Regions from separate parts of the Listeria farberi genome, predicted to be linked through region 1. Evidence: predicted binding sites of a transcription regulator. Region 1 holds the regulator's gene; the other holds the start of a gene.
What was found. Region 1 encodes LexA, which represses DNA repair genes until DNA is damaged. Its sites were predicted from a motif close to CGAACATATGTTCG; they were not measured.
Positions count from the first base shown of each region.

Region 1 (7,702 bases):
TGATTAATTGAGGAAAAGAGGAATTAAAAATGAAAGAAAATAAATACGATGACAAAGAATTTTTTGAACAATATAGTCAAATGCCACGTTCTAAAAACGGCCTTGCTGCTGCCGGGGAATGGCATGAATTTAAAAAACTTCTCCCAGACTTTAATCAAAAGACAGTGCTTGATTTAGGCTGTGGTTTTGGTTGGCACTGTATTTATGCAGCCGACCATGGCGCAAAGAAAGTAGTTGGAATTGATTTATCTGCGCGCATGTTAACTGAAGCAAAACAAAAAACTACTTCAAGTGCAGTTAGTTACCAACAAAAAGCGATAGAAGACATGGATATTGAACCAGAAATATATGATGTTATCATGAGTTCACTCGCTATTCACTACGTCAGTTCCTTTCAAGACATTTGTCAAAAAGTCCATACTAATTTAAAAACAGGTGGCGAGTTTATTTTCTCTGTCGAACATCCAGTTTTTACTGCGGATGGCAGACAAGATTGGTACACTGACGAAACTGGTAATAAGTTACACTGGCCAGTTGATCGCTATTTCAACGAATCTATTCGAACAACTCATTTTCTTGGTGAAGATGTAAAAAAATACCATCGCACCCTTACGACTTATATCCAGACGCTCCTTCAAAATAATTTTGATCTTAAAAGTGTTATCGAACCAGAACCAGCTCCAGAACTTAAAAATTTACCAGAAATGCAAGATGAATATCGTCGCCCAATGATGTTAATTATTTCAGCAACTAAAAAGTAATCAAAAAACCCTTCTAGTTTTATAGAAGGGTTTTACTTTGTTAAAATATTATTTCTTTGCTTTTTTTGGTTTTTCTTTTTCTTGCTGTTTGTTCATCGCGCTCATCATTTGATTGATTTTCTTTTGGGATGGTTTTTGACCCATTTGCGCCATCATCATTTGTAACATTTGTTCGTTAATTGGCGGATTGTTTTTTAAATAGCTCATCATATAACGTCTTGCAATAAAGAATCCTCCCGCAAGTCCAGCTAGTAAACAAATAATGCCGACAAGAATGTAAATCCACATAGTCTCTTTTCTCCTCCTTGAAACAAAATCCTCTTTTATTGTACTTGATTTATATTAAACAGACAATACTTTTCAAGAAAACTTATCATCTAGATCAATTTATCAATAAAAGCTGCAAACAACCTCGTAATTATACCATTAATGGTACCACGGCGCAATCTAAAAAAAGCATAAAAAAACAGACCGCTCTAGAAAAACTAGCAACGGTCTGATTGTTTAATTAAAGTGATTTTACTGTATTAACTACGTTTTCAACAGTAAAGCCGTAATTCTTAATAACTGTTTCGCCTGGAGCAGAAGCACCAAACTTGTCAATTCCTATTACTTTACCATCTAAACCAACATAGCGTTCCCATCCAAAGCTAGCACCCATCTCGACTGCTACACGTTTTCTAACAGCATTTGGTAAGACACTTTCTTTGTATTCAGCTGATTGTTGTTCAAATAGGTCAAATGATGGCACACTGACAACAGATACATCTTTTCCTTGAGCTTGAAGTTCTTTTTGAGCTTCAACAGCTAAGTTAACTTCCGAACCACTTGCTAGAATAATCGCCTCTGGTACATCAGCTTTAGCCGGTGAAATAACATAAGCACCTTTTTTTACACCTTCTGCAGATAACTTAGCAGAATTTGGTAACGTAGGTAATCCTTGACGTGTAAGGACAAGTACATGTGGAGTATCTGTAGAAGTAATCGCTAGTTTCCAAGCTTCTACTACTTCATTCCCATCAGCAGGACGGATGACAGAAAGACCCGGCATAGCGCGTAAACTTGCAAGTTGTTCAATCGGCTCATGTGTTGGGCCATCTTCCCCTACTGCAATACTATCATGTGTCATTACGTAAGTTACTGGTAAATGTTGAATGGCAGATAAACGAATCGCAGCACGTACATAGTCAGAGAATACAAAGAATGTACCTCCGTATACTTGTAGTCCGCCGTGGAGAGCCATACCATTTAACGCTGCACCCATTGCAAATTCACGAACTCCAAACCAGATATTTCGTTCTGCAGGAGTTTTTTTAGTGAATTCACCGTCTGTTTTGATTGTTGTATTATTAGAACCAGCAAGGTCAGCCGAGCCACCAAAAATAGTAGGAATTTTTCCAGCTAATGCATTAATAACTTCTCCGCTTGAAGCACGACTAGCAAGTGCTTTAGAATCGTCATAAACTGGAAGATCCGCATCCCAATCAGCTGGTAACTTGTTATTTAAGCTATCTTCTAATTGCTCAGCAAGCTCAGGGTATTTCGCTTTGTAAGAAGCAAATAATTCATTCCAAGCAGTTTCAGCTTTTTCGCCACGTTCGCCAATAGTTTCTTTGAAGCGAGCAGTAACCTCTTCAGGAACAAAGAATTTTTCTTCATAATTCCAGCCATATGCTTTTTTCGCTTCTAAAATACCTTCATCACCAAGTGGAGCACCGTGAACTTTACTTGTACCTGCATTTGGAGCACCAAAACCAATAACAGTTTTCACTTCAATCATTGTAGGTTGTGAAGTATTTTGTTTTGCCTTTTCAATAGCAGCTAGAATTTCTGCTGTATCATTACCATCTTTAACTAATAAGTGCTCCCAGCCATAAGCTTCAAAGCGTTGTTTTACATTTTCAGAGAATGATTTGTCTAAATCACCATCTAGAGAAATATCATTGGAATCATATAAAACAACTAGTCTTCCAAGTTGTTGATGACCTGCATAGGAAGCCGCCTCAGATGCAACACCTTCCATTAAATCTCCATCTCCGCATAGCGCATAAGTATAGTGATCCACGACTGGGAAACCATCTTTATTATATTTTGCTTCTAAATGTCTTTCTGCCATAGCCATACCAACAGCCATCGCAATACCTTGACCAAGTGGACCAGTAGTTGCATCTACACCGTCAGTATAACGATATTCTGGATGACCCGGAGTTTTACTTTCCCATTGACGGAAATTTTTAAGGTCTTCAATTTCTAATTTGAAACCACTTAAATGTAATAAACTATATAAAAGCATTGAGCCGTGTCCAGCAGAAAGTACAAAGCGATCCCGGTTAAACCAATGGGAATTTTTAGGGTTTGTGTTTAATACGCGAGACCAAAGAGCATAGGCCATTGGCGCTGCTCCCATTGGTAAACCTGGGTGACCAGAATTTGCTTTTTGAATTGCATCCATTGATAATGTACGAATTGTATTAACTGCTAAACTATCTGTGTTATCGAACAAATGAAACATCCTCTCTCTTCAATATAATTTTAACTACTTTTAATAATAAGCCTAAAGAGCAATTAATACAACTAATAATTGCTTTAAATTGCTTAATTGATTGGTATTTTTGTTCATTTGCGCGAAAATGTTCATTTGGTGCTAACTATTACTTCTTATTCTTTCTCATTTGTTTTATTTTATGCGGTGTTACATCATTTCCTTTAGGGTCGATAATCGTTGTATTTTCAATTGTACCTTTCATATGTGTACGAAATGATTTAATATATTCTTTTCTTAATTTTTCTTGTTCCTTTTTTTCCTCGGTCGTTAGTGTTCCAGCTTTTTTCTTTTTAGAAAGCTCATTAATTCTATCTATTTTAGCTTTTTCTAGCATTAAAAAATTCACCCTTTTCTGCATTATAATAAAATAAGGAAGTAGTATAATCACTACTTCCTTTATTATATCATAAACGATATAAAAATCGTTTCTACTGGTTTGCTAATTGAATAGTGCTATCACTTTTTTGTAACTTTGTTTCGTGTACTGGTATAACTACGGAATCCCCAGCTTTCACATGCCCATCGGTTAGATTGTTTTCTTTTTCGACCCATGATACAAAATCAGCTTTAGGCATGTCGCTTTTCGCTGCATATTGGTCAGCAAGTGCCCAAACGGAATCCCCTTCATTTACATCCACTTCTGAATACTCACTACCACTTCCAATAACAGTACACATTAAAATAATACCTAAAACTATACAAGTTAATACAAATATAATAGAAACATAAAATTTATCCCAAATTAATTTTAATGTCATTAAAAACCCCTCCAAAAAAGAATATATGTTCGCTTTTCTATATTATAGAACAACCGTTCGCTTATGTCAATAAAAAAACGAACCTTTGTTTGCATATTGGTTTTTCTTTTGCTATACTTGATTTATAAAATAACCATTAACTTAATGAGGTGAAACCATGAAAATATCTAAACGCCAACAAGATATATATGAATTTATTAAATCAGAAGTAAAAGAAAAAGGTTATCCACCCTCTGTACGCGAAATTGGGGAAGCAGTCGGCCTTGCTTCTAGCTCTACAGTTCATGGGCATCTTGCTCGCCTTGAAGGTAAAGGCTTAATTAGACGTGACCCAACCAAGCCTCGTGCGATTGAAATATTATCTTTAGAAGACGAAGCAGAAACACCAAATGTTGTAAATATTCCTATCATAGGAAAGGTAACAGCCGGAATGCCTATCACAGCAATTGAGAACATCGATGAATATTTCCCCTTGCCAGAATACATGGCAGCTGGCGAAACGAATGTATTCATGTTAGAAATTGACGGTGAGAGCATGATAAATGCTGGAATTCTTGATGGCGATAAAGTAATCGTTAGACAGCAAAGTTCCGCAATCAATGGAGAAATCGTCGTAGCCATGACGGATGAAAATGAAGCTACATGCAAACGTTTCTATAAAGAAGCTAATCATTTCAGACTACAACCCGAAAACGACGCTTTAGAACCTATTCTTTTAAATAACGTTACTATTCTTGGAAAAGTAATCGGACTTTATAGAGATATTCGCTAATTTTATTTGGTAAACAGGTGGTTTTTAAGATGATTTATTTTGAAACAGTAAGGCTTATCGCAAGAGATTATTTAGTAAGTGATTATCTTCCTTTTAGCCAAATGAACGCAGATAAAAAAGTAATGAAATTCTTCCCAGCCACATTAACTCAAAAAGAAAGTAATGCACTACTTGATAGAAATCAAGAAGAACTAAATTCCCTAGGATATGGTCTTTTTGCCATCGAAGTTAAAACTACTAGTGAATTTATCGGATTTACCGGGTTTCATGAAGCGACATTCAAAGCAGAATTTACCCCTTGCACCGAAATTGGTTGGCGATTAAAGCGTAGTGCGTGGAACCAAGGATATGCTACTGAAGCCGCATTAGGTGCATTATCGTTTGCTAAGGGTATCAGTGCTATCAACGAAATTTACAGCTTTACCGCAACCTGCAATAAAGCTTCCGAACAAGTTATGAAAAAAATCCATTTGACAAAAGTAGCTAATTTCGAACATCCTGCTTTAGCAAATGGCGATCCACTAAAACCTCATGTGCTTTATAAGGCATAACAAAACCCCCGTACGCTTAATTAAAAGTGTACGGGGGTTTTTCAGTTCCAAATAAGTAGTGATAAGTACAATCCTACGAGCGTAATGAACAAAACAGGAATAGTAATTACAATGCCAATTTTGAAGTAAGAGCCCCAACTTATCTTGATACCTTTCTGTGCTAACACATGTAACCAAAGTAAAGTAGCGAGCGAGCCAATCGGCGTTATTTTAGGACCTAAATCTGAGCCTATAACATTAGCATAAACCAATGCCTCTTTCATCACCCCAGTAAATGAAGTATGATCGATTGCAAGTGCATTTATCATAACAGTAGGCAAATTATTCATGACAGATGATAGTATCGCAGCTATAAAACCCATTCCAATTGTCCCAGCAAATAAGCCAAAATCCGCAACATAAATAATAGCTTCTGATAACAGTTTGGTTATTCCAACATTTTGCAAACCATACACAACTACATACATACCAATGGAGAAAAATACAATATTCCAAGGCGCTCCTTTTAAAATGGCTTTTGTTGAAACTGAGTGACTTTTTGCTCCAACAAATAAAAAAATAAAAGCAACTAGTAAGGCAATAAATGACACTGGTATCTCTAAAAAACTACTCAAAAAATAGCCTACCACAAGAATGAGAAGGATTCCCCACGAAATGCGAAACATCTTTTTATCTTTAAGCGCTGAAACCGGTTCTCGAATTGCTCTCGCATCATACTTTCTAGGTAATGCTTTTCGGAAATAGATATATAAAATAATGATGCTAGCAACTAAAGAAAAAACAGTGGGAATCCACATGATAAGTGCGTATTGCGAAAAACTAATTCCAAAAAAATCAGCCGAAACTATATTGACTAAATTACTAACCACAAGAGGTAAAGATGTCGTATCTGCAATAAATCCACTTGCGATAATAAACGGAAATACTTTTTTCTCATCAAAATTCAGTGCTCGGACCATCGCTAAAACAATCGGAGTCAAAATCAGTGCCGCTCCGTCATTTGCAAATAGCGCTGCAACCAAAGCTCCCAAAACAGAAATTAGAATAAACATCCATAATCCATTTCCTTTTGATAGCCTTGCCATATGTAATGCTGCCCACTCAAAAAAACCAATTTCATCTAAAATTAGGGAAATAATAATAATAGCAATAAAAGCGAGTGTGGCATTCCATACTATCCCTGTAACAGTTACAACATCTGATAAGGTGACAACACCAAGTAATAATGCAATTAACGCTCCGCCGCATGCTGACCATCCAATTGATAAATTTCTTGGCTGCCAAATCACGAAAAAAAGCGTTAAAACAAATACTAAAATAGCTAGAGTAATCTGCATTTCTTCCCCTTTCCCTAATGAAAACTCCCTTTCATTAGCACAATTTTAAATATAAGCCTCTATTTGCCAAACATCAAATATTTGATATCCGTTATTAAAATAAAAAAAGCTCGTTTCCAGTTTTTAAGAAACGAGCTTCAAACTATTAATAAATTTCAAGATATTGTTCGCGTTCCCAAGGGTGAACTGCTGTGCGGAACATATCACACTCAATCGTTTTCGCTTCAATAAAGTGTTCGAAAATGTGCTCACCTAAACCATCACGTATGATGTCGTCTTTTTCAAGTTCAATTAGAGCATGACCTAAGCTTTCTGGTAAATCATAAATGCCAGTTGCTTCACGTTCTTCTTCATTCATGCCGTAAATGTTACGATCAACCGGTGCTGGAGGAGTTAATTCGTCTTTAATTCCAGATAAACCAGCTTTAAGTAATACCGCCATTGCTAAATACGGATTAGCAGATGGGTCAACGCTACGTAATTCCAGACGTGTGCTTAATCCACGAGAACTTGGAACACGTACTAGCGGACTACGATTTTTACCTGACCACGCAATGTAACATGGTGCTTCATATCCTGGAACCAATCGTTTGAATGAGTTAATTGTTGGATTTGTAACAGCAGTATAGCCACGAGCATGTTTCAACATCCCTGCTAAGAAATGATAAGCTGTTTGGCTCAATTCTAATTCGCCACTTTCATCGAAGAAAGCATTTCCTTTTTCATTAAATAGCGACATATTGAAATGCATTCCAGAACCATTTACACCAAAGAGTGGCTTCGGCATGAATGTTGCGTGTAAACCATGTTTACGAGCAATTGTTTTTACGACTAATTTAAATGTTTGGATACTATCACACGCTGTAACGGCGTCTTCATATTTAAAATCAATTTCGTGTTGACCTGGAGCTACTTCATGGTGAGAAGCTTCGATTTCAAAGCCCATCTCTTCTAATTCAAGCACGATATCACGTCGAC
Region 1 is NZ_JAARZL010000001.1:1,074,608-1,082,309, reverse strand. It holds gene HCB38_RS05435 (IbrB-like domain-containing protein) at 1-7, shown strand, start outside; gene HCB38_RS05430 (class I SAM-dependent methyltransferase) at 30-761, shown strand; gene HCB38_RS05425 (YneF family protein) at 810-1,049, opposite strand; gene tkt (transketolase) at 1,270-3,264, opposite strand; gene HCB38_RS05415 (DUF896 domain-containing protein) at 3,413-3,640, opposite strand; gene yneA (cell division suppressor protein YneA) at 3,735-4,064, opposite strand; gene lexA (transcriptional repressor LexA) at 4,222-4,836, shown strand; gene HCB38_RS05400 (GNAT family N-acetyltransferase) at 4,866-5,387, shown strand; gene HCB38_RS05395 (arsenic transporter) at 5,429-6,724, opposite strand; gene glnA (type I glutamate--ammonia ligase) at 6,870-7,702, opposite strand, start outside.

Region 2 (7,702 bases), on a different contig from region 1:
ACTCGCATTTCTTCTGCAATCATTTCCCGAGATTTTTTTTGTTTTATCGCTTGTTGCATGATAGTTGGATAGACAATCATCTTTTCTATATCTCGATAGTTAGAAGCAAAACCATAGTCTTTGTCTAATAGTGTTTTACTATAAATATCACGCATATTAAATTTTCTACTTAATCCTGAAACTATAACTACTGGAAACTCCAAACCTTTACTTGCATGAATCGTCATCATACGCACTACATCTTCTTTTTCGCCGAGCGTTTTGGCTGTGCCTAAATCATCTCCACGAATTTCTAATCGCTCAACAAAACGCACAAAACGGAATAATCCACGGAAAGAAGTTTTTTCATACTGATTCGCACGATCATACAAAGCGCGTAAATTAGCCTGACGTTGTTTTCCACCTGGTAACCCGCCTACAAATTCATAGAAGTTTGTTTCTTGATAGATTTGCCAAATTAAGGCAGTCAAATTCTCCCGAATAGACAGTTCACGCCAATTGTTTAATTGTGTTATAAAACGACTAATTTTATTTGCTGCATCCGAAACTGTAATATCCTTATAGGCTAGCATCGCATCAAAAAAATAGCCTTTTTTCTTCGCCATCCGAATTTGCCCTAATTCTTCTTCATTTAAACCGATTATTGGAGAACGCAGAACTGCTGCTAGTGGAATATCTTGATATGGATTATCGATTACTTTCATTAGAGCAATCATTGTTGCTACTTCTGTCGTTTCGAAATAACCAGAATTATTATTGGCATAGAAAGGTATATCTTTTATTTTCATTGCTTCTTCCATATCTGGTGCACTCGTCATGGCTCTTGCTAGAACAACAATATCTCTGTATTGAATTGGTCTATTTTGTTGTAACTTTTTATCATAAATTGGAAACTTGTTATCTATCATGTCTCTAATTTTTGTCGCAATAGCTCTTGATTCAACTTGATTTTTTTGCAATTCTTGTGGCGATAATTCATCCTCAGATTCTTTTTCTTCTGATTTCATATCAATTAACAAAAGTTCTGTTGCCATATTGTTAGCTTCAGGAAAACTAGCCCCTAAAGTTAACTCAGCCGCCTCATCATAATCGATTTCTGCAATATGCTTATCCATCAACTGATGAAAAATAAAATTGGTAGCATCAAGAACTTCTTTTCTACTTCTAAAGTTTTGAGATAAATCTATTCGTATTCCGCTGCCTTCTCCGTCTTGCTGATATTCTTGATACTTCGTCATGAATAAAGTTGGTTCCGCTAATCGAAAACGATAAATCGATTGCTTTACATCCCCTACCATAAACAAGTTTCCTTTTGTATCATTCGAATTAGTGACAAGCAAAAGAATAGTTTCTTGCACCATATTAGTATCTTGATATTCATCAATTAATACTTCTTTGAACTGGTTTTTATAACTATTTGCCACATCAGAGGGAGCACCATTTTTTAAAAGTATTTTTAAAGCTAAATGCTCTAAATCATTAAAGTCTAATACTCCACGTTGTTGTTTTTCCTCAAAAAAGCTTTCAGCAAAATTTTTCACTAATTTACTTAACGTTTTAATATCTGGTTTCATTTTGTCTAAATCAGCTAGATAATTTTCTTCTTCTCTTGAAAACCAATCTATTAAGACATTTTTCACTTCTTTTTTTGCAGCATCACGGAGTTTTTTTGCTTCTTCTACATATTCTTCATCAAAATCAGCTTTATTTTTAAGCGCAGGTATACGTTTAAAATCAATGCTCTCAACACTAAATTTCATGTCTTGCCAATTATCCCAACTACTACTTGATAAAGTGTTAATTTGCGCTAAATCATTTTCTAATGTGCTTAAATAAGGCGCCGGTCCATTATTTTCATTTGCATAATCTATCGCGTTTAGCAAATAACTTTTAGCTTGATTCATTCTAAGTTGGATATCTTCTTTAATAATTGGAAAATAAGGTAATTCTGTGATGGAAGCAATCGCCTCTGTATCGTAAAAACTTACCATTTGTTCTAACCATAAATCAGGGTTTGGATTTGCTCTAGAGAAATCATAAAGTTTCGAGATTAACGTATGCAACTCAGCATCAGTTCTATCCCCAGTAAATGATTCAACTAGATGAAAAAAGGCTTCATTATTTTCTATACCATATTGTTTTTCTAACAGGTTTTCTAAAACTTCATCACGAATCATACTACTTTCAATAGGTTCAATTAAACGGAAATTAGGATCAATATCGGCTTCGAAATAATGTTTTCGAATGATTTCCAAACAAAATGAATGCAAAGTCGAGATGGAGGCATAGTTTAGTAATGCGACTTGTTTTTTTAAATGTGCAGATTCCGGATTTTGCACTAATGCTTCTTCTAAACTTTTACCTATTCTATACTTCATTTCAGCAGCTGAAGCATTGGTAAAAGTTACAATCAATAATTCATCAACATTTAGATTTTCTGTTTCATTTATTAGTTTTTCAATGATTCTTGTAACTAAAACAGCTGTCTTACCAGAGCCCGCAGCAGCTGCTACAAGAATATTGTTCCCATTTGCTTGGATGGCTTTCCACTGGTCATCAGTCCATAAAGAATTTTCTGGTTTGGTTGGTATATTTATGCCCATGCTACTGCGTCCCTCCTTCTATATCCATTTTTGTTAAAATCGTTTCTGTTTTTTCATTTGTTAAATGTCTATATTGATTACTCGTTAAGGATGGATCAAATCCACAAAATGAGCGAAATCCACAAAATTGACAAGGTGTTTTTTCTTTTAATTTATAAGGATTAATGGAAACAGCTCCATCTAGTATTTTATTTCCTGCCTCTTGATACTTTTGCCTTACAAATCGGCGCATTTTATCAAACTCTGCTTTTGTTGCAGTTCTGGAACGGGCACTTAACTCACCGTTTTGCTTAATTTCAGCTGGAATAATATTGGAAGACTTTCCTTTTTCCAGATTTGTATCCATGAGCGAAACAGCCACAGGATCTGATAAAATTAAGCCTTTCATTTTGGAACTTTTTTGCAGTTCCCGAGCAATTGCTTCATCACTCAATTCTTTTTCTGCTTGGACATATTGATTATGCATATGAAAGTACAAAACTCCAGCAGGTTCAGCAGTTTTGCCTATCATTTTTTGAGCATTTGTTATAACTATGTCTAAATAAGTAAGCATTTGAAGAGCCAACCCATAATAAACTTCAGTAAGAGCCAAATCATGTGAACTAGATTTATAATCAATGATTCGAAGGAAAGTACGATCATCTAGTTCAGCTGCATCAATTCTATCAATACGTCCTTGTAAAAGAAGTTCGCTATTTGATTGTAATGGAATTTTTAAAGGTGGAATATCTCCTTTCAAACCAAAATCCACCTCTAAACCAATTGGGCGAAACGCACTGCTTTTCGCTTGTTCATTTAAAACCGTAGTAGCTCTTGTAATAATTTGAAGTAATTTATACTGAATATATTCCATCCGTTTTGAACTTAATAAAATTTCATGTTGAATCTTCGGAGCTAAAAATGTCATCGCAAGTTTAGCCATTTGTCTACATTCTTCCTCCGTCAAATCACCCCAATCTCGGTTAGTTCGCTTTAATTCAGCCGAAATCCATTCCATTGCCCCGTGGAAAATTTCTCCCATGTCTACAGCTTGTAACTTATAATGAGCTCTTTCTTCTAATTTCAAGCCATATTGCGCAAAGTGTTGGAACTCACAACTAAAAAATTTCTCCATTCGCGAAACACTCGCATGAATATTTTCACCAAATAGATTTTTAGCAGTTGTTTCTTGGAGTGGTTTGGTATTATTTTCATAATAAAGACTAGAAAGTACTTGTTTTGCTACCTCAGATTCTTTGTTATCTTCAAAATAACTATTATAAGCATCCCACCATACATTTGATAAAGGATAACCACGTTTATACATTTGTAATTGGCTTGTTAATAAACCCAGTGTAGCTTGTTTAGAACGAATATAACTACTTTGGTCTTCCTCATTCAGTAAACTTGGGTCAGTTAAATAAACCGATTCATTTAAATTTTTGAATTGGCCTTTTATTTTTCTTAGATAATTCGATTCGCTAAGAACTTTTCCTTCCTCATCTGCAGCTGGATAACTAAGAAATAATTTGTCGCTTGGCAAACTCATTATTTTATAGGCTAATAAATCTTCTTCACCAATGTTATTTTTAGCAGATGGCTTTAAATTGCTATTTTCTACTCGTAAAGAATCGCGATCTTGATCTGACAAAATCCCTTTATCTTTTTGACGTAGTGGCATTACACCATCATTCATTCCAATCGCAAAAACAACTTTCATATTAAGCAACTTTGCATTTTCCATATCAGCTAAAACTATTTGATCTAAAGAAGGTGGTAGTAAAGAAAATTCTAGCGCATCCAAGCCAGTCGTAATTATTTCAGAAAAACTATTAATATCTAATTCTTCCTCACCTAAAACTTCTACAAATTCATCTAGCAGTTCTGATATTGAGCTCCAAGCTTGTTCATGTTCTCTAGCAAGTTCCAAATAACCATTTTCTTCTGCCACTTGTCTCCATGATTCTAAATGTTCTACAGCTTTAACTTGCTCCAAATAATGATATAAAGCCGTAGCAAATTCTATTCCTGTTTTTGCTTTTGTTAAATTATCTTCTAACGTTGAAAGCGGTTCAACAATAAGGTTTCTCATTTCATTAATAATGCTTTGAGTCGCCAATTCTTCATCTGTTTGTGGCAATACATTGGTAGAAAGTCCTCGAATTTTACGATAAATCCAATCGCCTTCTTTTTCCCATTTCCACTTATTTTGAATACCATTTTCAAGCACATAATTTTCTAATATATCTGCTTTTCTTCTCATAACACTCGCATTTTCAGCCGTATCAAAGAAAAATTCTGTTTTAACTGCTTGGAAAATTGGTTCATATTTCCAATTAAATAAAATCGCATCAATACTGGAACGAATAAATTCAATAAATGGATGTTTTGCCATTGCTCGTTTTTTGTCTATAAAAATAGGAATGTCAAATGACTCCATTACTGTTTCACATAAAATATCATAATCACTGATGTTTCTAGTCAAAATCGCTATGTCTCGGTATCTATAACCCTTTAATGTTAATTGCCGAATTTCGCGGGCAACACCTTCCATCTCAGCACGCCTATTATTAGCTTGACGGATGGTTAAATCATTTGCTCCACCTTCATATGACGAGTATTTATTATCTCCCCAAGCGTTGGCTAAAAAGGCTAATGATTCGGAGTTAGCTCGTTTATTTTCTATAAGGATTTTCTCCGGTTCCACTTGAATTTTATTTAATTTAGCCATCTCTAATAAAGCAAAGTATGCTTCAGTGCTCGCTTTAAACATACTGAATTCTTCCAAACCTTTATGAATTTCAGGCACGTTTAAAGTTAACGATACTGTTACTTTATCGCATTTTTGCATAAGCTTTTCTATTACTGTTAACTCTTGTTTTGAAAAAGAAGTAAATCCGTCAATAATTATTTCCGTTTGACTTAAATAATCACTTTCAATAATTTTATCTGCTAATAGCCTCAGATAATCCTCGTTTTCAAGAAATTTTCCTGCTAATAATTCCTCATATTTTTGATAAATAAGCGAAATGTCATGTACTTTGCTAGATATACTTGTAGATAGATTTGTCGCGCTATTCTCTAATTCTTCTATAGAAATTTCTTCTTGTTTCATTTCTTTAAATAACTTAGCCAATTCTGAATAAAAGCCTTTTTTTGAAGTAGCTCTAGAGAAAATTTTCAACTTATCTTTTTGATCTAAAGCAGCTTTTCGAATAACCATCTCAATACCTGTTTGACTCAGAAAAGTTTTAGATAATCCACCTGTTTCTTGAAGTATTTTCCAAGCAAGCCTACTAAAACTGAAGATTTGTGTCCCTAACATCCCTGCCAAGTTTTGTTTATTTAAAAAGCTTGTTTCCATTTGAAACGTCATTTGATCGGGGACGATAAAAATATACGTCTTGGAAGTTTTTTTGATTTTTCCGCCTACTTCATCCATCAAATGAGTGGTTTTACCTGTTCCTGCTTTACCAGCAATTATTTGAAGTGTCATACCCTCACCACCGAACATATGTTTTTATTTAGTTTACCACATTTGAGCAATCTGTCCAGAACTTTTTTCGGAACATTTTTTTTACGAAAATTTATAAAACAGCTCAAAAAAACTAAGATAGCTCTTACTATCTTAGTTTTTCATATATTCTACTCAAAAGCCAGCATTTCCTGTTGGATTTTATTCATTTTTTCTGTTAGTTGCATAAATTTAGCTTTGTTCCTATTATCGAGAGCTTTATCAATTTCAGCTCTAAGTTGTTCTAATTTTCTCTCTTCTAGGAGCATCGTCAGGAAGCATTCGATAAAAACATTTGTTAATTCTTTTTCACCCTTAAGGACGCCCACCTGATTCATCAACGAATTAGAAAAATCACGCATTTCCACGACTACCACTCCTTCACTCATATTTATTACAATTTCGAAAAAATGTAATATGACAAGAAAAAACAGAAAACAGCTTGAAAATACAACTTTACGAAAATCTAATGACTTGTAAATTACCATGTGCTATAATGACAAAAAATAACTCATAACTTACTTTGGTGCTTAGTCGTTATTTGGAATTTTGTGCATTACGCAATAATTTCAGGTTACTTCTTAGACATAAATACAAACATAGAGGAGTTGAATGAAATGAAAAAAGAACAAATAAGTACTCAGTTTTATGAAGTAAATCCCCACACAATGATTATTTTTCCAAAAAAATCTGGAAGTATAGTCTATTCAGAAATTTATGAAGTTGATTCTCATTATACTTCTAAATTTACCCCATTTGAGTTAATTAAAACCAGCTGCAACTTTTTCGGATCAAGCTACGATGGACGGAGGATAAATGAGATGCAAAAAAATAAAGACATCCTGTCAAAAAGATGTCTTTATTTTTTACTATAATAATAGAAGGAATATTCTTCTTATGGTTAATTATTAACAATAGATTCATGCTGTAAATATTCATCATAGATGGATTTTAGATCCATTTCGTTCTTTTTTATACGCCTTTGAAATGCTTTTAACTTCTTCGTTTGAAATATATCTGAAAATATCATTTCTACTGCGCCGTTCTTTCCTTCGACATAGCAAATATACCTAAAATCATTAAAGCTATATTTTCTCATGTCATAACCTCACAAAAAACAATATCTTCTATATTAATGTCAATTATTCGTTCGTCAAATCTTTCAAGCTGCACAATATGTTTTTCGTTATCAATGTGAACAGGAACCAGATACTTATAGCGTACGTGATGATTGTTCTTTAAAAACAGTACTTCTATTGACCAATTGCGTTTGAGAGCATCCGCTAACACTATTGAATGTTCTAAAATATCATCAATTAAATTATACATGTTCTTCACCTCTTGCATACATTATACGAACAAACGTTCTTAAAATCAAGCGTTAAAAAGTGTTGTGTTGCATTAAATTATATGTAATAATATTCACATGAACGATAGTATTCGTTCAATCATGAATTTCATTCATCTCATTAGCTGTTTGACATCCCTTTTAAAAAAACAAATGAATATAACAGCAACCTCGAATAATTTTTCGGGGTATTTTTTTATATTAATTGTTGACGCTTTCACAATGATATGTTATTATGTATTCAAGAACTTAATAAGT
Region 2 is NZ_JAARZL010000004.1:30,410-38,111, reverse strand. It holds gene addA (helicase-exonuclease AddAB subunit AddA) at 1-2,603, opposite strand, end outside; gene addB (helicase-exonuclease AddAB subunit AddB) at 2,605-6,078, opposite strand; gene HCB38_RS11165 (IDEAL domain-containing protein) at 6,228-6,584, opposite strand; gene HCB38_RS11160 (competence protein ComK) at 6,714-6,971, shown strand; gene HCB38_RS15110 (hypothetical protein) at 6,998-7,195, opposite strand; gene HCB38_RS11155 (hypothetical protein) at 7,192-7,425, opposite strand.
Region 2: a site for LexA is predicted at 6,090-6,103, ahead of addB (helicase-exonuclease AddAB subunit AddB). Genes of this name have one in related genera too.